3 regions of the Nocardia sp. NPDC050712 genome follow, and region 3 is predicted to be linked to each of the others. Evidence: riboswitches for the same ligand, from Rfam matches in the RefSeq annotation. Region 3 holds a riboswitch; each other region holds the start of a gene.
The links. A riboswitch is a leader RNA that binds a small molecule or an ion and turns the genes downstream of it on or off. The one in region 3 is predicted to bind S-adenosylmethionine.

Region 1 (7,278 bases), on a different contig from region 3:
CCGCCGGTTGGCGTAGGACAGCGTGTAGGCGTTGTGCTCCGCGCGCGGCACCAGCCGCTCCGGGAACCGCGCCAGTTGCTCGTCGACCAGTTCGACGGTCCGGCGGCGCTCGGCCCGCACCGCCGGAGTGGGCGCCAGCGCCAGCACGAGTTCGGCCAGCAGCGGCACCCAGCGCAGCACCGGAACACGAGCGAGCCGGCGCAGCGGGCGGGCGGCCCGCAGCGTGGTGTGCAGGCCGACCTCCGCGTTCTCCCGGACCGTCAGATTGCCGAAGACCCGGCCGTTCTGGAAGGTCCGGGCGATACCCGCCGCGGCGGCCAGCTCCGGGCTGCCCGGCCGCAGCGGTGCGCCGTGCACCAGCACCTGCCCGCCGTCGGGCCGCAGCAGCCCGGAGATCAGATTCACGGTGGTGGTCTTGCCGGAGCCGTTCGGCCCGATGATGGACACGAATTCGCCCGGCGCGACGATCAGATCCAGACCCGCCACGGCATGCACGCCGCCGAAGGATTTGCGCAGACCGGTCACCGCGAGCACCGCGGGCTCAGACACGGACGACGCTGGGCTTGTCGACGACACGTTCCCTCCTCACCAGAATTCCTTGCGGCCGGAACCGGATGATCAGCAGCAGCGTCACGCCGTACAGCAGGATGCGCGCCTCGGGCGCCAGCCGCAGCGCCTCCGGCACGCCGATCAGCACCACCGCGCCCAGCACCGCGCCATAGGGCGAGCCGGTACCGCCGAGCACCAGGATGGTGACGATCAGGAGCGACATCGGCAGGTTGAACACCGTCGGGTCGATGTAGCTGTACTGGTGCGCCAGCAGCGCACCGGCGATACCGGAGAACACCGCGCTGATCGCGAAAGCCAGTGCCTTGTAGTCGCGCACCGGCACCCCCGAGGAGCGCGCCGCGACCTCGTCGGCGCCGATGGCGCGCAGCGCGGTACCCAGCCGGGAACGCTGGATACCGACGATCACCGCGAGCGCGATGGCCAGGAACACCAGATCCAGCAGGAAAACTTCGGCGGCGTCGGTGAATTCATGCCCGAACAGGGTCGGCACGGGGATACCGAAGATGCCGTAGCTGCCCCGGGTCAGCGATTCCCAGTTGCGGATCACCGCCACCGTCACGATGCCGATGCCGAGCGTGGCGATCGCCACGTAGTGCCCGTTCAGGTTCCACAGCGGCGCGGCGAGCACCGAGGACACCACCGCCGCCACCACGCCCGCGGCCAGTACCGCCGCCAGGAACGGCCAGCCGTGGTTCAACGTCAGGATCGCCGAGGTGTACGCGCCGATCGCGATCGGACCGGCCTGCCCGATCACCAGCTGCCCCGCCGAACCCGCCACCAGCGTCATCGACACCGCGATGATCGCGTAGGCGAGTATCTGGGTGCCGACCACCAGGGCGTAGTTGTTGGCAACCAGCGGCACCGCGATGCCCGCCACCGCGAACGCCGATACCGCGTGCCACCAGCGGATCCGCAGCTGCCGACCGGCGCCGAGGAAGGTGCCGGTGAGCGGTTCGGCGGTGATCGCGGGCACCTTGGCCAGCAGCCCGCCGGGCCGCAGGATCAGGAACCCGACCAGCACGCCGAAGGTGATGAGATCGCGGTAGCCGTCGCCGAAGACGTAGATCCCGAAGGCCTCGACCACACCGAGCGCGAACCCGCCGATCACCGCGCCCGGGATGGACCCGAGCCCGCCGATGGTCGCGGCCACGAAACCGGTGAGCCCGACCAGGCTGCCACTCGTCGGCGAGATGTTCGAGTTGTACAGGCCGACAAAGATTCCGGCCAGACCGCCGAGACCCGAGGCGATCGCGAAGGCCAGCACCTGGATCCGGGCCACCCCGATCCCCATCTGCTCGGCGGCGTCCGGATCCTGGGCGGTCGCGCGGATCGCCAGGCCGTAGCGGCTGAACCGCAGGAAGCCCGCCAGCCCGGCCATCACCGCGAGGGTGATCGCGAACATCACCACGTCCGAGGTGCCGAAGCGGACGCCACCCAGCTGAAAATTGTTGGTGGGCAGCACCTGCGGGAACGGCCGGGTCTCCGGGCCGAAGACGATCTGCACCAGGTTCTCGATGATCAGGCCCGCCGCCACCGTCGCGAGCAACGCCGCGATCGCGGGCGCCTTCCGCAGCGGGTGGACGGCGAGCACGTCGATCGCGATGCCGACCAGGGCGGTCACCCCGACCACCAGGATGATGGTCAGCCACAGCGGCACCCCCTGCTGCGCGATGAGCCACCAGCCCAGGATCGACCCGAACGCGAACACCGCGCCGTGCGCGAAGTTGATCACGTTCGTGACGCCGAAGATCAGGGTGATGCCCACCGCGAGCAGGGCGTACGCGTTACCGTGCACCAGCCCCGCGATAAGGGTGTCGAACATCAGCGATTACCGGTCGGGACGAACTTGCCCTCGCGCAGGATCAGCTCGATCGGCTTCACGTTGAGCGGGCGGCGGGTCTTCTGATCGAAACTGAAGGTGCCCAGGCCGATTCCGGTGAACTGGGTATCGCTCTTCAGCGCCTTCAGCACACCCTCGCGGGTCGCGCCGCCTTCCTTGGCGGCCTTGACCAGCACGTGCAGGGCGTCGTAGGCGTAGACGTTGAAGTCGCCCGGGTCGACGTTGAACTTGGCCTTGAAGGCCTTGACGAAGGCCTGCACCTTCGGATCCGGATCGGCCGGGGTGAAGACGCCGTTGACGATGTCACCCTCGGCGGCGGCACCGGCCAGGGAGATGAACTGCGGGGTGTTCTGGCCGCCGAAGAACTGGCCGGTGAAGCCCACGTCGCGCAGCTGCTTGACCACCAGCGCGCCGTCCGGGCCGTAGCCCAGGTGCACGAACGCCTCCGGGTTGGCCTCGCGGCCCTTGATCAGGATCGGCTTGACATCGGTGGAATCCGGCAGCACCGGGGAGGAATAGGCGATCTCGATGCCCTTCTCCTTGGCGAACTTCTCGAAGAACTGGAAAGCCTGCTTGCCCCAGTCGGTTTCGAGGTAGACCACCGACACCTTCTTGGCGCGCTTGCTGATCCACTCCGCGTTGCGCTCCTGGAAGACGTCCAGGGTGATGGACGGGCTCCACGAGTAGTCGCCGGCCTTGGTGAAGTCCACGGCGGAATTGGTGAAGCCGTACTGCACCAGCTTGCCGCGGTTGTAGATCGGCGAGGCCGCGATCGAGGCGGGCGAGGAGAAGTCGCCCAGTTCCGCGATGATCGACTTGTCGTCGACGAACTTGGTGGCGATCGGGACGGTCTGCTTGGGATCGGACTGCGAGTCCTCCCACTTCAATTCGACCTTGCGGCCGTTGATCCCGCCCGCCGCGTTGATCTCCTCCAGGGCCAGGTCGAAGCCCTGCTGCCAGAGCCGGCCGTACTCGGCCGAGGGGCCGGTCTTCGGGCCGGAGACGCCGAAGTAGACCGGGCCGCTGGTGCCGGCACCCTGATCGTCACCGCACGCCGTCGCCGAACCCAGTGCGGCGGCGGCTATTACGACACCCGCGAAAACGCGACGGCGCGACCCGGACAAGAAACTTCTCATTGGTGTGTATTCCTTACATAGCGAAGCTCACCGCACATTCCCGACGACGCGAGGAATGCACGGTGCAGGGATGCGGGCATGGAAATGCCCGGGAATTGTGGGAGTTCTCCGTTTCAGCGCTTGCGCTATTCGCCGTGAATAGTCGCCTGGTCGTCACCCGGGGCACCCCACCGCTGGTGCGAGGGTTGCCGATCAGCGAGCCGGGGCTCATCACTGCTGATACTCGTGACCGTTGAGCAGATCGTAACCCCGCCTCCGGACGGCTCCATCCGTTTGGCTCAGCTCGAGTAGAAAAGGGGGCCAGCAGTCGCATCGTGCGGCAAATCATTGCCCGCCTGCGGAACTGAGAATTCCTACTGCGAAGGGGATTTCATGGCCACCCGTAGCCGTTTCACCATACCGCCGCCGCCTGATCGGCCGGATCCGCCGCGACACCGGTGGCATCGCCGACCCGGTCACCCAGGTGCAACCAGTCCCCGCCCTGCGCGGCGACCCGCGACAGCACCGGATCGGCGCCACGGTAGGCGCGGTGCGTGACCAGTTCCAGGAACGGCAGATCGCTGGCGTGATTGCCGTAGCCGTAGCTGTCCCGCACCGAAATGCCGGATTCACGCAGGTAGTCCAGGACCGCGGCGCCCTTCGCCGTCCCGACCAGCGGGCGTTCCACCGCCCCGGTGAGCAGGCCGCGCCGATCCACGACCGGCGTGGTGGCGATGATCCGGTCCGCGCCCAGAACCGCGGCCACCGGCGTGATCGCCGGCGCGAACGAACCCGAGAGCAGCACGATGCGATCATCCGAATCCTGATGCGCACGCAGTGCTTCCACCACATCGACGTAGAACGCCGTACCGCCGGCGCTGAATTCGGCGAACCAGCGCTGCCCCGCTTGGTACAGCTCGGCCTGGGTCACGCCGCGGTAGGCGCGGTAGTACTGCCGGTTGATCTCCTCGCGAGCTTCACCCTCCGCCGCCCGCTGTTTGATGTCGCCGGTGATCTCCGCGTATTTCGCTCCGTCGTCGCCATTTTCGGCGAGCCAGAAGCGCAGGAACGAGAACGTGCTCTTCACCGTGATGAGAGTTTCGTCCACATCGAAGAACGCCACCCCCGTCATGCCGCCGCCCCCGGGATGAGCACAGCACGCCGGGTCGCCGGCAGTGCGAACAGAAACTGATACTTCGGTTCGGTGGCTAACGACATGAATCCTCCTGCGTAACGGGAACAGACGCTTATGGCGGCAGGGTTGCCGCCCGGCAAGCCGGGGCTATGTGCTGGAACTCATGACCGTCAAGCGAAAGGTATGTGCCACACCGTTTTTGAACAACGATTTCGACCAGGCTGGACAAAAATATGAATTCGGCCGGGTCGCCGACGCCCTGACTTTCGCCGCCAACTCCGGCGCGTCGCGTGGGGTCGCGGTGGCGGGTCGGGCGCGCGTGACATACGCTTCGCGCGGAAAACCGCCTCGTGGAGGGACTATGGCCACTCCGAACACCCTGGAGCAGGATACGGGCGAGACCGATGACGCGCGCACGGTTCCGCTATCACAACTGATCCACCTGATGTCCGAGTACCAGAAGCTCGGTACCCACCGCCAGACCTATCTGCCCGCACCCGCGAGCGATACGTTCGTGCGCGGTTGCGGCATCGTCATCGGGTGCTGCGTGGTGCTCGGTGTCATCTGTGTGGCCGTCGGCGCACCCGCGGGCGGGGCAGCCGCCGTGCTGTTCGCGCTGGTCCCGGCCATCCCGGCGGCTTGGCGTGCGCGCAGCAATCGGCAGCACCGGTCCTCGCGGCTGGATCTGTTCGACTTCGGCATGACGGTGTACCGGTCCGGTGAGCGCATCGCCGGATTCCGCTGGGATACCGCGCAGGTCAAGCAGCGGGTGATTCCGTTCCAGTCCTCCTCGATGACCGAGTACGCGTTCGAGATGAGCGGGCCCGGTGCGCACGCCACCTTCGACGACACCCTGTTCAGCAACGGCCGGGAGTGGGGCAAGACGATCCAGTCGGCGATCACCGCCACCCAGCTGCCGAACGCGGTCGCCGCCATCGACAACGAAGAGACCATGCAGTTCGGCGATCTCGCGCTGAACCTGGACGCGCTGATCTTCCGCGGCAACAGCTACCCGTGGGAGCGGATCCAGCTGATCGACGCGCGCAGCGGGCTGGTGCGGATCAAGTTCGACGGGCGGTGGATCTCGCTGGTCGCCGTGGCGTCGATCCCGAACTTCTACATCTTCAACGAACTGGCGGAAAGACTCCGGGTGACCGACCCGATCTAGGGCCGGTCCGGGCGGATCGAATCGAATCGGTCCGCGCACCGGGTCAGCAGGTTTTGCAGCTGTGCCAGTTCGGCCGCGCCGAACTCCGCCGCCACCGTGCGCTCCACGTGGATGGCGCGGGAGTCGGCGTCCTTCATGACCGCCGCGCCCTTGTCGGTGAGGCGGGTCTCCAGCACGTTCTTGTGCCAGGCGTGCGGGGTGCGCTCGATCAGGCCGCGCTCCTGCAGATTGCTCAGCACCGTGTTCATCGTGGGCGGGGTGACGCCACACAGCCGCGCCAAGGCAGCGGCCGAGATTCCCGGATTCTCGTCGAGATGCAGTAGCGCGCTGTATTGCGAAACCGTGACGCCCGCCGGCTTCAGCGCGGCCGTCTTCGCCGCGGCCATCGCCTGCTCGGCGCGCTTGAGGTAGGAACCGAGGCGCTCGGCGGCGGGCATCGACGTCATGCACGCATGGTATCCGGCCACCTTCTCATTCGACTCTTGACGATCATTAGACCTCTAATTTATGTTCGAACACGTTATTAAATGTGACTTCGTTCGATAGAGGCTCGATCATGAATCTGCTGCGCCCCGTCGCCGCTACCGCCGTTTTCGCCGCCGCCGCGCTCCTGACCGCCTGTGGCGCCGAGTCGGACACCACCTCCGCACCCCACATCGGCACCGCCTACGAACTGCCCGGCGAGCGCGCCTACCCCGAAGGCATCGCCGTCGACGCGCGCACCGGCGCGACCTACGTCGGCTCCTACAGCACCGGCGCGGTCTATCGCGCCGCCGCGGGCGCCGCGCGAGCCGAGGTCTTCCTGCCCGAAGGCGCCGACGGGCGAAACACCGCCAACGGACTGAAGGTCGACCAGGCCGGCCGGCTCTGGGTCACCGACTCCACCAAGGGAGTTTCGGTGTACGACACCGGGACTCGGGCCCTGCTCGCCACCTTCACCGTGCCCGGCGCCGATCCGCGGTTCGTCAACGACCTGGCGATCACACCCGACGGGTCCGCGTATCTCACCGATTCCGCGCGCGCACTGGTCTATCGTGTGACTCCGGAGCAGGTGGGCCGCGGCGGAACCGCCGAACTGACAACGGCTTTCGACCTGAGCAAGACCATCACACCGCGCGCGGCGGGCGAATTCAGCCTGAACGGTATCGCCGCCGACCCGAGCGGGAAGTATCTGCTGGTCGTCGACATGCCCACCGGTGCGCTGTATCGCATTGCCACCGGGCCGGATTCATCCACAGCCATCCACAAGGTGACCCTCGACGGCGGCGACCTGCAGAACGGCGACGGGCTCGACTTGTCCGGCACGACCCTGCGAGTTGTGCACAACCGCACCAACACCCTGAGTCGCTGGACGATGTCGCAGGACTACGCCACCGGCACCCGCGACGCGGTCGTCACCGACGCGGCGCTGTCGATTCCGACGACCATGGTCTTCGTGGGCGGCAAAGCG
Region 2 (7,278 bases), on a different contig from region 3:
ACCGAGTGTCACCAGGTCCGCCTCCGGTAGCCAGTAGGACTCGCACCATACCCCGCGGCCGATCGTCGCGCCGAGCCCGCGCAGCCACAGATTGAGTACGGGTGTGCCGGTCGCGGCGCGCGCGAACCAGGGCGCGGCGACGGTCTCGACGAAGGTGTCGGCGACCTCGTTACGCCACACGAACGAGCTCCACAGCGGATGCTCCTCGGCCCGGATCCGGCCCACCAGCAACCATTTGGCGGCGACGGCGCTGGCCCCGGCCAGCGCACCCGCGGCCAGTAGCACGAGGCCGCTGAGCAGCGCCGCGGTCAGATGCCCGAAGGTCTGGGCCAGCCAGGCCAGCCCGAAGATCACGCCGAGCCCGATCGCGAAAGTCACGAAAACCGGTATCAGGCGGCAGGTTTCGACGATGCCGCGGGCCACGCGCAGCCGCATGGGCGGATCGAAGGTGCGCTCGGTGTCGGCGTTCTCGGAGGCACGGCGCAGCCGGACCGGCGGGCTGCCCAGCCACGACGACCCCGCCTTGGACTTGGACGGTGCGGCCGAAAGCACCGCCACCAGACCATTTTTCGGCACCCGGCGGCCCGGGGCGGTCATGCCGGAGTTGCCGAGGAAGGCGCGCTTGCCGATCTTGGCCTCGCCGATCCGCAGCCAGCCGCCGCCGAGCTCGTAGCTGGCGATCATGGTGTCGTCGGCCAGGAACGCGCCGTCGGCGACGGTGGTGAACCTGGGCAGCAGCAGCACCGTGGACGCCTCCACCCGCTTGCCGATCTTGGCGCCGAGCAGCCGCAGCCAGATCGGGGTGAGCAGGCTGGCGTAGAGCGGGAACAGGAAGGTGCGCGCCGCGTCCAGCAAACGTTCGGTGGACCAGACCTGCCACCCGACCCGGCTGCGCACCGGGTGATAGCCCTCGGTCAGTCCGATGCTGAACAACCGCACCGCCACGATCGTGATCCCGGCGTACACCCCGAGACTGAGCAGCATGGCGACCGGCAGGATCGCGAAGGCGCGCACCAGCCCGGCCGCGAGCGTCGGCGTATCGCGCACCCACCAGGCGATGAAGGCGCCGCCCGTGCCGATACCCAGGATCGGCACGGCGGCGAGCACCATCGAGGTGATACCGAAGATCAGCACCCAGTGCGCGGCCCGCGCGGGCGTGGTGCCGGGCCAGCGATGCTGCGCCTTACCGACTTTCACCGCGGGCGAGCCCGCCCACTCCTGTTCGGCCTTGACCTTGCCCGCGACCGCGGAACCCGCGGCGATCTCGGCGTTCTTCCCGATCCGGGTGCCGGGCAGCAGGATCGAGCGCGCACCAACCACGGCCCCCGGTCCGATGGTGATCGGGCCGATGTGCACCAGGTCGCCGTCGATCCAGTAGCCGGACAGGTCGACCTCGGGTTCGATGCTGCACCCGTCGCCGAGTTCCAGCATGCCGGTGACCGGCGGCAGCGTGTGCAGATCGACGCCCTCGCCGATCTTCGCGCCCAGCGCCCGCGCGAACGGCACCATCCACGGTGCGCCGGACAGGTTCTCCGCGCCGCTGGCCTCGGAGAGCCGGATCGCGGCCCACAGCCGCAGATGCACCGGGCCGCCGCGCTCGTAACTGCCCGGCTCGACGCCGCGCAGCAGCAGCCGGGCCCCGAGCACACACAGCGCCATGCGCCCCGGCGGGGAAATGAACAGCAGGAACGCCACCAGTGCCCACCACCAGGACAGATGCGGCAGCCACGGCAGCGCGCCGTAGCGGGCGGCGATATTGCCGACGATGGCGAGCCAGGTCAGCCATTGCAGGCCGGTGAGCGTGGTCAGCGGGATGGTGGCCAGGACCTGGAAGGTCTGGGCGCTCAGCGGCGTCGGGCGCACGAGGCGTTCGTCGACGGCCTCGACCGGGGCGCTCGCGTCCAGGAAGTCGGCCAGCGCGCCGAGGCGCGGATGGTCGTACAGATCGGCGACCGCGACGTGCGGATAGCGCTCGCGCAAGGCCGCCACCAGCTGGGCGGCCGCGAGCGAGCCGCCGCCGAGATCGAAGAAGTCGGTGCCCGGTCCGGTGGCCTCCGCGCCGAGGAGCGAATCCCACAGTCCCGCGACCCACTGCGCCGTCGGGGACAGTCCGGTGTCGGCGTCCGGGTCCTTGTGCTTGGGCAGCGGCCAGGGCAGCGCGTCGCGGTCGACCTTGCCGGAGGTGCGGGTGGGCAGTTCCGCGACGACAGCGAGCCGGGGCACCAGTGGCGCCGGAAGTTGTTCGGCTAGTATCGCTCTGGCTCCGGCCTGGTCGAAATCGTCGCCGGGGCCGGTCAGATAGCCGACCAGGATCTTGTTGCCCGCCTTGGTGGTTCGGATCGCGGCCGCGGCGCCGGTGACACCCGGCAGGTGCTGCAACGCGTTGTCGATCTCGCCGAGTTCGATCCGGCGGCCGCCCAGCTTGATCTGGTCGTCGGCGCGGCCGAGGAAGACCAGACCCTCCCGGTCGTTGCGCACCAGATCGCCGCTGCGGTACGCCCGCTCCCAGCCGACCGAGGCCAGCGGCGCGTATTTCTCGGCATCCTTGGCGGGGTCGAGGTACCGGGCCAAGCCGATACCGCCGATGACGAGCTCGCCGGATTCGCCCTCCCCCACCGGATTACCGGCCGCGTCGACGACGGTGAGGTCCCAGCCGTCGAGCGGGAGACCGATCCGGACCGGCCAGGTGCCGTCGAGCAGCGCCGCGCAGGCGACCACGGTGGCCTCGGTCGGCCCGTAGGTGTTCCACACCTCCCGGACCGAGTCGACGTCTCCCGAACTGCTGTTTCCGGCGAGCTTTTCCGCGAGTTCGGGCGGGACCGCCTCGCCGCCGAAGATGAGCAGCCGGACCGAGTCCAGCGCCTCGGCCGGCCAGGTGGCGGCCAGGGTCGGCACGGTGGAGACGATGCTGATCTCCCGGCGCACCAGCCACGGCCCCAGATCCGCGCCGGTCCGCACCAGCGCGCGCGGCGCGGGCACCAGGCAGGCGCCGTGCCGCCAGGCCAGCCACATCTCCTCGCAGGAGGCGTCGAAGGCCACCGAGAGCCCCGCCAGTACCCGGTCGCCGGGGCCGATCGGCGCGTCGCGCAGGAACAGCCGGGCCTCGGCGTCGACGAACGCGGCGGCGTTGCGATGGGTCACCGCAACACCTTTCGGCGTACCGGTGGACCCGGAGGTGAAGATGATCCAGGCGTCGTCGTCGGGTGCCGGGAGTTCGGTGGATTCCACTGCCGCGTCGGCTGTTTCGACTCCGGTGCGCTCCACACCGGCCGCCGTGACGATCGCGCTGACCCGCGCCTCGCCGAAGACCAGGCGGGCCCGCTCGTCCGGATCGTCGGCGTCGACCGGGACGTAGGCGGCGCCCGCGTGCAGCACCGCGAGAATGGTGACGTAGAGATCGCTGCTCCCCGAGGGCATCCGCACCCCGACCCGGTCCCCCGCCCGGACACCCGCGGCGGCCAGCCGACCGACCACGGTATCGACCTCGGCCAGCAGTTCGGCGTACCCGAGCACCGTCGTGCCGTCATCGAGGGCGGGCGCGTCGGGGTAGGTGTCCGCGGTCGCGGCGAGAATATCGACCAGGGTCCGGGCCGGCGGGGCAAGGGTGCCGCGCAGCAAAGGATTCGATAGCTCCTCGGCTACCGCATCGACCTCCGGCTGGAGCATCCGCCCTGCCCACCTCTCATAGACCGATCCCGGCCCATACCGAGACGGCGGAAATACTGCACGACCAGGGTTACCAGTGGGCAAACACCACGGTGACCAACTGTCCACGGTACCTGCGGTACCTGCGAATTTCCCGTCGCCGAACCGCGGCAGCGTTACGCGGCCGAAGCGGCGGTGCCGATCCCGAGCGTGGCGAGAATTCCCGCCGAGGCCTGCTCGAGCCGCTCCCGGATCACCGGCCGCCGCAGCAGCGCCACCGCCCGCGAAGCGAGCAGCGCGACCAGCACCATTTCGATCGCGGCGATGGCGGATTCGATGGCGCCGAGCGCCAAGGTGTTGGCGAAGCTGACCTCGGACAGGAACTGCGGCAGTACCGCCAGGTAGAACAACCCGACCTTCGGGTTGAACAGGCAGGAGATCACGCCCGCGGCGAACGCCGAGCGAACCGAGGCGGCCGCCGCCGGGCGGGCCGGGGTGTCCGCCGGTTCCGCGGCGGCCGCCCGGCGCTGCTTCCGCAGGTCGATCAGGGCGCGAATTCCCAAGTACAGCAAGTAGATTCCGCCGACCACCTTCAACAGCCGATAGGCCGTGGCGGACTGCTCCAGCAGCGCGGCGACACCGGCGGCCACGACCACCGCCCACACCATTCCGCCCAGCGCCGACCCCATCGCCGCCGCGATCCCCGGTCGGGCATCGGCGATCGAGTAGCGCAGCACCAGGAAGGTGTCCGGACCGGGCGTGAGGGACAGCAGGATGCACAGGCCGACGAAGCTGAGCAGGAGTGAAGGTGTCACCCCTCCATGGGAACGCATCCGGAACAAGTTCGCAAGTTTATTCTTTTCACTGCATTTTCATGCAGCCGCGACTAGCGGGAAATGGCGGTTGACAGGCCGCCGGTGCGTCTGACAATCTCGGTTCAGGTCATGAGTACCAGCACTAAGCCCCGGCTAGCTGGTCGGCAACCCTCCTCCGCGGTGGGGTGCTCCGGGTGACGACCAGGCTGTTCGTCCAGATGGGCGCGGCAAGCGCGGACTCGACCGATCTCACGATTGCGGGTCCCTGAACCGACGGGATTTACGTGATGACTGCTGTGGCCACCCAGATCTGCGCCCCCCTCGCCCGAGTATCCGGCGACGATCTCCAGGTGCCGCTCGTGCAGGGCGGAACCACCACCTACGCCAACTTCGACTACGCCGCCAGCGCGCCGGCTCTGGCCCAGGTCACCGACCGGGTGCAGGAGCTGCTGCCGTTCTACGCGAGCGTGCACCGCGGCGCCGGCTACGCCTCGCGCATCTCCACCGAGCGCTACGAAGCGGCCCGCGGTTCGGTCACCCGCTTCCTCGACGCCGCCGACGACCAGGTCGTCGTGTTCACCCGCAACACCACCGATTCGCTGAACCTGCTGGCCGGCTGCGTCCCCGGCGACACCGTCGTCCTCGACATCGAGCACCACGCCAACTTCCTGCCGTGGACCAAGAACGGCCGCCGCGTCGTGCGCGCCGCCGACACCGTCGAGGAGACCATCCGCCTGGTCGTCGCCGAATTGTGCAGCAAGCCCGCCGCGCTGCTGGCGGTCACCGGCGCCTCCAACGTCACCGGGGAGGTGCTGCCGCTGGAACGCCTCGCCCTGATCGCGCACCAGTGCGGCGCCCGCATCCTGGTCGACGCCGCGCAGCTGGCGCCGCATCGCCGGATCAGCCTGCGCGACACCGGCATCGACTACCTGGCTTTCTCCGGCCACAAGCTCTACGCGCCGTTCGGCGCCGGCGTGCTGGTCGGCCGGCGGGACTGGCTCGATCAGGCCGAACCGTATCTGGCCGGCGGCGGCGCGGTCCGCGAGGTCACCACCGCGGGGGCGCAGTGGGCGCCCGCCCCGCAGCGGCACGAGGCCGGCTCGCCCAACGTGCTCGGCGTCGCCGCCCTCGCGGCCGCCTGTGACGCCCTGTGTCAGATCGACCCGCAGACCCTCATCTCGCACGAACACGAACTCGCCGAACGCCTCCGCACCGGCCTGTCCGCCCTCCCCGGCGTCCGCCAGCTGCGGCTGTGGGCCGACAGCCCCGACATCGTCGGCATCGTCGCCTTCACCCTGGACGGCTTCGCCCCCGGCGAGGTCGCCGCCTACCTCTCCGCCGAGCACGGCATCGGCGTCCGCGACGGCCGCTTCTGCGCCCACCCGCTGCTGGCCCGCCTCGGCTTGGAAGGCGCGCTGCGCGCCAGCGTCGGCCTCGGCACCAGCTCCGCGGACGTCGATCGGCTGATCCAGGCCGTCGCCACGCTCGTCGAGCACGGCCCGTCCTGGAAGTACGCCAAGACCGACGGCCTGTGGAACCCCACCCCTGAAACCCGCGACTTCTCCGATCCGAGCGCCGGCGCGGCCGCCTGCCTCGACTGACCTCCGCAAGGCGGGTGCGGGCCGGGAAACCTGCCCGCACCTGCCTTTTCGGTTGCGGCCACCGATCGGGAACCGCGCCGCGGCGGGCACTACGCTGGGCGGCGATGGGTACGCCGCAGACCAGACACAGCTACTCCGGACAATCGGTCCTGGAGCGCCGCGCCGAGCGCCGCGCCTTGTTCGTAGACGCGGCGCTGACGGTGTTCGCCGATCGGTCGTACGCGAAAAGCTCTGTGACAGAGATCTGCTCGACCGCGGGCCTGTCCCGGCGCCAGTTCTACGAGGAGTACTCGAGCCGCGAAGATCTCCTGATGGCCGCCTACGACGCGGCCCATCAGGCGGCCCGGGACGCCGTCGCGGCGGCGCTGGCCGACACCACCGGCGGTTCGGCCCGCGAACTGGTCACCGTGGGCCTGACCGCGTATCTGGACGCGATGGTCAGCGATATCCGCCGGGCCAAGGTCGCCTACGTCGAGGTGGTCGGCGTCAGCGAACGCGTCGAACAGCACCGGCTCGGCGTGCGCGACGAGTGGGCCAACACCATCGAGGCCATCGCCTCCAACGTGCCCGAGGTGCGCGCTCCGGCCTGCGGCTGGCCGACCGCCATGGCCGGCTTCATCGGCGCGCTCAACGGCGCGGCCCATCACTGGAGCATGGACGAGCAGCGGCCGCCGGTGCGTGCCCTGGTCGAGATGCTGTCGACGCTGCTGTTCGCCTTGCTGATCCCCAGCACATCCGAGGGGTAATTGCGATCCCGGTCACGTTCGTGCGATAGTGACGCGCAACATTGAGACGCAGGTGTCTCAATGCGGGGAACAAGGGATGTGGGTCGAAGATGACCATCTGGAAATCACACGCGCTGCGTCGTACCGCAGCCCTGGCCGCCGGCGTGCTCGCGGTATTGGCCACTACGACAACCGCCGTCGCCGAACCGGCGCCGGCCCAGCCGGCCATTCAGGCGCCGGCCCCGATACCGCTGCCGCCGGAATTCGACGCCGCCTTCTACAACCCGCCCGCGGACGTGGTCGCCGCCACCGACCCCGGCGGGCTCATCGCGGTCCGGCAGGTCAACGTCGCGAACGCGGGGATCATCCCGCTCAATGTCGACGCCTGGCAGGTGTCCTACCGCTCCAACAACACCGCCGGACAACCGATTCCGGCCGTGGCCACCATGCTCAAGCCGCGCGGCGTCGCCCCCGAACCCCGCAAACTGCTGT
Region 3 (7,278 bases):
CGCCGTCGGCGGAAGTGGCGCGCTGACACAGGCTCTGGCGGCCCGGCTGCGGTCCGACGGCGGCACGGTCACCACCGGTGACGCGGTCACCGCCGTGCGGCGCGCGGGCGCGGGCTGGGAGGTGCGCACCGCCGCGGGCCGAAACCTGCGGGCCGACACCGTGATCGCGGGCACCCACATTCTCACCACGCTGGATCTGCTGCGCGCGGGCGGTTTCGACGCCGAGCCGCTCGACGACTGGCAGCGGCGCATCCGCGTCGGCCCCGGCATCGGCATGGTGGTCCGGCTGGCCACCAGCGCGCTGCCGAACTATCCCGGGGCCACGGCCGCGGAATCCGCGCACGGACTGCAATTCCTGGTGTCCGACCGGGCGCAGCTGCGGCGGGCGCACGGCGCGGCCCTGGCCGGTGACCTGCCGCCGCGCCCCGTGGTGCTGGCGATGAGTTTCAGCGCGCTGGACCCGAGCATCGCGCCCCCGGGCGAACATCAGCTCTCACTGTGGGCCCAATGGCATCCTTATCGGCTGGCCGACGGCAGCGACTGGGCCGGGCACGCCGAGCGGGAGGCCGACCGGATCATCGCCGAAGTCGACTCCTACGCACCCGGTTTCGCGGACACGGTGCTGCGCCGCCATGTGCAGACACCGGTCGACCTGGAACGCGAGATGGGGCTGCGCGGCGGCAACGTGATGCACGTGGAGATGTCGCTGGACCAGATGATGCTGTGGCGGCCGATTCCGGAGCTGTCCGGGCAGCGGGTGCCGGGTGCGCCGGGGCTGTATCTGACCGGGGCCTCGACCCATCCGGGTGGCGGCGTGTCCGGCGCGAGCGGCCGCAGCGCCGCACGACTGGTGTTGCGCGATGCCCGGCGCGGCCGATTCGCCCTGTCACGCAGGCGATGATCGGCTACGACGAGATGACCGAGCACGGACGGGAACTGCGCTACACCGTCAGCTTCCCGGAGTACCTGGACGGCTACGAATTCGAGACCGAGGCCAAGGGCTATCTGGTCGAGTTGAGCGTGGCGACGGTCGCGGCCGCGTTCACGATCACGGTCTTCGATCCCGCCCGTCTGACCCAGGAGATCGCGGACGAGGTGGCCGAGTTCGGATACTGCACGCTGTCGAACGTGCTCGTGGTTCCCGCGGTGACCAGGGCCGAGATCCTGCGCGGCGTCGAACGCCTGGCCCGCGGCGGTTTCGACGGGTTGCATCCGCAGGCCGCCGGGTGAGGACGAGCGATCGGGCGCTGGTTCCCGCGGTGCTGGCGGTCGCTCTCGTCGCGGCGCAGATCTGCTATCCGCTCACGCAGGGCGGCGCCCGCGATCGGGTGACCGTGGTCGTGGTGCTGCTCGCGGCGGCCACTGCCCTGGCCCACGCCGCCCGGACCCGCGGGTCGGGTTACGCGGCGGGGTTTCTGGTGATCGTGTCCGGGCTCGGGCTGCTGGCGGAGGTGATCGGCACCGCGACCGGGTTCCCGTTCGGCTGCTACGACTACGCCGTCGACCGGCTCGGGCCGGCGCTGGCCGGGGTGCCGCTCATCGTGCCGCTGGCGTGGACCGGCGGGCTGTACCCGGTGTGGATCGTGGCCGGGTTGCTGGCGCGGACAGTAGCGGCGCGGATCGGACTGACGGCGGTAGGCGCGGTCGGGTGGGACCTGTTCCTGGATCCGCAGATGGTGGCGGATGGCCAATGGCGGTGGTGCGATGCCGGTTCCGGGTTGCCGGGGCTGGAGCAGATCCCGTTGACGAACTACGCGGGGTGGTTCGCGGTGGGGTTGGTGATGGCAGGGCTGTTGGCCGTTTTGGAGCGCGGCAGTGCGCACTCGCGTGCAGCGTCGGCGGGGGCGCAGGGCGGCAGCGCGCACTCGCCGGCAGCAGCGCGGCCGGAACACGGCGGTGCGCACTCGGCGGAGGTGGCGCGGCCGGAACACGGGAGTGTGCGCTCGGCGGAAGTGATACGGGCGGAACACAGCAGTGCCCACTCGGCGGGCGGGGCGTGGGCCCGGGGCATTGCGGGAGCGCGCGACGCGTCGGTGGCGGTGCCGGTCGCGGTGTTCCTGTGGACCTGGCTGGGGTCGGCGCTGGCGCACGCGGTGTTTCTCGGGTTGCCCGCCTCGGCCGCCTACGGGGCGCTCGGGATGGGGCTGCTCGGAATCCCGTTGCTGGGGTGGCTTGCCCGTTATCGGTGATTCCGGTCGATCGGCAGACCGTCTACGGGTTGTCGCGTGGCAATTGCGGGGTCGGGCCTGGCACGATGTGAGCCGTGCAACCTAGCCCGATGACCACGAAGCCCGCTGCCCCGGTTCCCGCGTCGCCGCGCCGCACCGGCGTCCGGATAGCGGGGGCGGTGGTGCTGGCCGCGCTGCTGGTGCCGATGCTCGCGGCCTGCCTGCGGGTACAGGTGTCCATGGGCGTGTCGTCGAACGACCGGGTGTCCGGGCGGATCGTGGCCGCGGTGGTGCCGGCCGACGCCAACGACAAAGGGCCGCAGCTGAAGGCGCCCGAGTCGCTGGCCGCCAAGGTGCGGGTCGAGTCCTACACCCAGGACGGGTACGTGGGCAGCAAGGTCTTCTTCGAGGATCTGTCCTTCGGTGAGCTGTCCCAGCTGGGCGGGCTGTCCGAGCAGAGCCAGGGCATGTTCCAGCTGAGCATGCAGCGCACCGGCGATCTGGTCAGCCTGAGCGGGCGCGTCGATCTGAAATCGGTGCCGCCGCACGGCTCCGACGTGCAATTCACCGTGGCCTTCCCGGCGCGCGTCGCCAAGACCAACGGCAACCGCGAGGACGACTCCACCGTCTCCTGGAAGCTGCCGCCCGGCGATGTGTCCCAGATCCGCGCCGAGGTCAGCTACGCCGACCCCAACACCCGCTCGTTCGCGGGCTGGGCGGGCATCGTCGGCGGCATCACCCTCGCGGTCGCCGCGATCGTCGCCGCGATGGCCTACATGGATCGCAATCCCCCGGCGCCGGGCACCGGCCGGTTCTCGCTGAACGAGTGGTGGCGCACGGTGAAGGAACATCGCTGAGCCGCTCGGGTGCGGACCGACGTGAACTCCGGGCGGTGCTACCCCGTGGTGCGGGCGGGCACCGCGGTGGCCGTGGCCGGATGTGCTGTCGCGCTGTACAACCGGGTGACGATGCCACGTCTGGCCGCGTCCGCGGCCGTGGTCGAGCCGGTGACGGTGTGCGTTCCGGCGCGCGACGAGGCGGGCCGGTTGCCCGCGCTGCTCGCGGATCTTCGGGTCCAGACCGGGGTCCCCGACCTGCGGGTCCTGATTCTCGACGACGCCTCCACCGATGGGACCGCCGCCGCGGCGGCCGCGGTGATCGCGGGCGACGACCGCTTTCTGGTGATCCGGTCCGAGGACGAACCCGACCCCGGCTGGACCGGTAAGGCCGCGGCCTGCCAGCGGCTGGGCGAGCTGGCGGACACCGCCGCGCTGGTCTTCCTCGACGCCGATGTGCGGCTCGGGCCCGGCGCGATCGCCGCCGCCGTGCACGAATTGCGCAGGCGCGAGGTGGCATTGGTCGCACCGTGGCCCGCCCAGGTGGCGGGCTCCGCGGCCGAGGCGCTGGTGCAGCCGCTGCTCTGCTGGTCCTGGGCCGCCGCCCTGCCGATCACCGCCGGCAATCGCAGCCGCAGACCGTCGACGGCGGTGGCCTGTGGCCAGTTCCTGGTCTTCGACACCGCCGCCTACCGCGCCATCGGCGGCCACCGCGCGGTAGCCGCGAGCCCGACCGAAGACCTGGATATCGCCCGCGCCCTGCGCCGCAGCGGCCGCCACACCGCCGTGGTCGCGGCCGGGCGGCTGGCGAGCACCCGAATGTACTCGGGCGCGGCCGAACTCGACGCCGGCTACACCCGCTGGCTGTGGTCCGCCTACGGCGGTTCGCGTGTCGCCGCCGCGGCAGTCGGAGCCGTTGCCGCCCTGGCCTATTGGATCCCGCCCTTGGCCGCCGCCACCGGCCGCGGATCGGTACGGCGCGCCGGGCTGCTCGGGTATTCCGCCGCCGTCGCCGGCCGCCTGCTCACCCGAACCACCGAGACGGCGGCCGCACCGACCCGCACCGATATCGTTGCCGCGCTCTCCCACCCGGCCGCCGTCGCCGCCTACGCGGCACTCACGGTCCGCTCGCACCGCGCCCACCGCCGGGGCACGCTGCGCTGGAAACAGCGGGCCCTGCGCGCCGGCTGAGCATCGAACACCCGCGCTGCCGTGTCCGCCGGCTAGGCGTCGATGATTCCGACCGTGGGCAAATAGAAACAGCTGCGCGCGCCGTCGACCGTGCTGCCGAAGACTGCGGCCAGGACGGTGCCCCGGCCGGTGTCGACCGGGACCGCGCGGATGCCGCCGGTGGGGACGTTGGTGGCGAAGAAGTCGCGGACGGCCTGTTCGGCGAGAGGGCGGAGCACAGCGGGCACCTCGGGCGGGACCATGCTCGCGAAGACCTCGTTCAGGGGGCCCATCGACGCCATGCCGCCGCGACCGGTGTCGATGTTCAGCCAGGCCACCCGCATGCCGGAGCCGTCGGAGCGGCTCGGGTCCGAGGGCAGGAAGGTGAACATGGTCTGGCCGGATTTCACGGCGGTCAGGTCCAGCCCGGGGATCGCCAGGGTGTGCGCTGGCCAGGGGCCCGGGACCGCACCCGCCATGGCGGGATTGGTGAGGGTGACGCCCGTGCCGCTGCACAGGGCCGCCGTGGGATAGAGGAACGGCGTCACGCCGAGGGCTTGCAGGGCGCCGGCGGTGCCGTCGGAGGCGGCCGGTGCCGCGACGGCCGGCGCCACCGGGGCGAGAGCGAGCGCGGCCAATGCCGCCGGGGCTGCGAGATACGAGAGCCGACTTCGAGCGAACACCGCGAACCTCCTCACGTCGAAACGATCGAGGTTCACACCGTACGCCCGCTACCTCCCGAAACCGGGCATTTCCGGCGGGGCCAGCAATCGGGCCGCGACCATAGTCCGCCACGAACGCCCCGGTGACCAGGACTGCGCTCATCGTGATTTCTAACCTTGAATCCGAGTTCACTTGCTCCCCATGATGTTCGAGCACCATCCAGAGCGATTGAGAGACCTGGCTCGCCGACGTCGCAGCAACCCCCCGGCATGCCGGGTGCGGGTGCTTCCGCCAGGACCGATGGAGGAACCCCACCATGAGCACCGCATACCGCGCCACCCGCTGGGGGCGCCTGCACATCGACCACTGCCGCAGCACCTCGACGGGTTGTCGCGGCTGAGCCGCCGCCAGACCCGCACCCGACGCTGGCCGGGTGATGCGACCGACGCCGACGGCGTGGTCGCGTTCATTTTTTCTTTCGAGGATCATCGTTATGAGTGCGTCGATCGCACCACCCGACGCCGGAGCGCCGCCCGGCACGCCGGAGCCGGCGGAGCTCGCGCCGCCGACGGTGGCGAAGCCGTGGCATCCGTGGCGCTGGGTGATCAGCGCGGCGGCCCTGCTGCTGCTGGCCCAGTTCGTGCACGGCCTGGTGACCAACCCGGGCTGGGAATGGGCGACGTTCGCGCGCTACTTCACAGCCAAGTCCGTGCTCGCCTCGCTGCGGGTCACCCTGGAGCTGACGCTGTGGGGTACGGCGCTGGGGTTCCTGCTCGGCACCTTGCTCGCCATCGCCCGGCTGTCGAACAACCCGGTGCTGCGGGTCATCTCGTGGGTCTACATCTGGGCGTTCCGATCCATTCCGATGATCGTGCAGCTGCTGTTCTGGTTCAACATCGCCTACCTGTATCAGAAGATCTCGCTCGGCATCCCGTTCGGCCCGGCCTTCTTCACCTTCGACGTCAACAACGTGATCAGCGGCTTCACCGCCGCCGTGATCGGCCTGGCGCTGCACCAGGCGGCCTACTCGGCGGAGATCATCCGCGCGGGCATCATCTCGGTGGACGCCGGGCAGCTGGAAGCGGCCGCCGCCCTGGGCATCCCGCGCTGGCGGCAGTTCCGGACGGTGATCGTCCCGCAGGCCATGCGCTCGATCCTGCCCAACGCCACCAACGAGGTGATCAGCCTGTTCAAGGGCACCTCGATCGTGTCGGTGATGGCGATCGCGGAGCTGTTCTATCAGGTCCAGGTGATCTACGGCCGCAACGGCCGGGTGGTGCCGCTGCTGATGGTGGCCACGGTCTGGTACATCGTGCTGACCACGGTGCTCTCGGTGGCGCAGTACTACATCGAGCGGCACTACGCCAAGGGCGCGCAGCGCGAGATCCCGCCGACGCCGTGGCAGAAGGCGCAGCGCAAGTTCCGTGAGATCGCCGCCATCGGCGTGGCCACACCGCGCGGAGCGACCCGATGAGCGCCGCGGCGACGCCCGCGGTCGAGGTGCGCGGAGTCCGCAAGTCCTATGGCGCGCAGGAGATTCTGCGCGGTATCGATCTGACGGTGCGCTCCGGCGAGGTGGTCGCGGTGATCGGCCCGTCCGGCGGCGGCAAGTCCACGCTGCTGCGGGTGCTCAATCACCTGGAGACGCTGGACGCCGGAACTGTGCACATCGACGGCGAGCTGATCGGCTATCGGTTGCGCCGCAACGTCTTACACCCGTTGACCGACCGCGAGGTGCGCCGCCAGCGCTCCCGCATCGGCTTCGTCTTCCAGCAGTTCAACCTCTTCCCGCACCTGACCGCGCTGGAAAACGTCACGCTCGCACCGCTGTCGGCGCAGGGCCGGCCCAGGGACGAGGTCGAGCGGGAGGCCCGCGAGTTGCTGGCCCGGGTCGGCATCGCCGCGTTCGCCGACGCCTATCCGCGCACGCTCTCCGGCGGGCAGCAGCAGCGCGTCGCGATCGCTCGCGCGCTGGCCCTGCGCCCCAGGGTGATCCTGTTCGACGAACCCACCTCGGCGCTGGATCCCGAGCTGGTGGGCGAGGTGCTCGCGGTCATCCGCGATCTCGCCCACACCGGCACGGCGCTGGTGATCGTCACCCACGAGATCGGTTTCGCCCGTGAGGTCGCCGACACCGTGGTCTTCCTCGACGACGGCGCCATCGTCGAACAGGGCCCGCCGGCCCAGGTCCTGGACCATCCCGAACATCCCCGCACTCGCGCATTTCTCTCCAGAACAGGTATTCGATGAAGCTCTCCGCCCTGGCCGCCGCTACTGCCGCGCTGGCCGTCCTGGTCACCGGCTGCGGCACCGATCCCGATGCGGGCCACGAGGTCCAGCAGGCCGGCGCGGTCTCCTACGACCTCTCCCCCGCCCAGTCCGGGCGAGTCCGCGGCACCAAGGTCGACGCCATCGCCGCGACGGTGCCGCAGGCGATCCGC

Region 1: it holds a riboswitch for S-adenosylmethionine, as region 3 does, so the genes downstream of both, AB0H76_RS22230 (ABC transporter substrate-binding protein) here and AB0H76_RS28590 (amino acid ABC transporter permease) in region 3, are expected to answer to the same signal.
Region 2: it holds a riboswitch for S-adenosylmethionine, as region 3 does, so the genes downstream of both, AB0H76_RS26305 (aminotransferase class V-fold PLP-dependent enzyme) here and AB0H76_RS28590 (amino acid ABC transporter permease) in region 3, are expected to answer to the same signal.

Annotation. Positions count from the first base shown of each region.
Region 1 covers NZ_JBFAHT010000003.1:377,369-384,646, forward strand. Annotated here, with positions in the region: gene AB0H76_RS22220 (ATP-binding cassette domain-containing protein) at 1-549, opposite strand, end outside; gene AB0H76_RS22225 (ABC transporter permease) at 542-2,392, opposite strand; gene AB0H76_RS22230 (ABC transporter substrate-binding protein) at 2,392-3,546, opposite strand; SAM riboswitch class IV at 3,658-3,777, opposite strand; gene AB0H76_RS22235 (HAD-IB family hydrolase) at 3,938-4,657, opposite strand; gene AB0H76_RS22240 (DUF6585 family protein) at 5,022-5,828, shown strand; gene AB0H76_RS22245 (MarR family transcriptional regulator) at 5,825-6,274, opposite strand; gene AB0H76_RS22250 (superoxide dismutase) at 6,385-7,278, shown strand, end outside.
Region 2 covers NZ_JBFAHT010000003.1:1,272,564-1,279,841, reverse strand. Annotated here, with positions in the region: gene AB0H76_RS26315 (Pls/PosA family non-ribosomal peptide synthetase) at 1-3,666, opposite strand, end outside; gene AB0H76_RS26310 (LysE family translocator) at 3,822-4,460, opposite strand; SAM riboswitch class IV at 4,586-4,700, shown strand; gene AB0H76_RS26305 (aminotransferase class V-fold PLP-dependent enzyme) at 4,748-6,061, shown strand; gene AB0H76_RS26300 (TetR/AcrR family transcriptional regulator) at 6,166-6,807, shown strand; gene AB0H76_RS26295 (lipase family protein) at 6,897-7,278, shown strand, end outside.
Region 3 covers NZ_JBFAHT010000004.1:97,177-104,454, forward strand. Annotated here, with positions in the region: gene AB0H76_RS28560 (NAD(P)/FAD-dependent oxidoreductase) at 1-901, shown strand, start outside; gene AB0H76_RS28565 (hypothetical protein) at 898-1,230, shown strand; gene AB0H76_RS28570 (carotenoid biosynthesis protein) at 1,227-2,189, shown strand; gene AB0H76_RS28575 (DUF3153 domain-containing protein) at 2,279-3,025, shown strand; gene AB0H76_RS28580 (glycosyltransferase family 2 protein) at 3,047-4,195, shown strand; gene AB0H76_RS28585 (hypothetical protein) at 4,228-4,857, opposite strand; SAM riboswitch class I at 5,050-5,144, shown strand; gene AB0H76_RS28590 (amino acid ABC transporter permease) at 5,331-6,311, shown strand; gene AB0H76_RS28595 (amino acid ABC transporter ATP-binding protein) at 6,308-7,087, shown strand; gene AB0H76_RS28600 (ABC transporter substrate-binding protein) at 7,084-7,278, shown strand, end outside.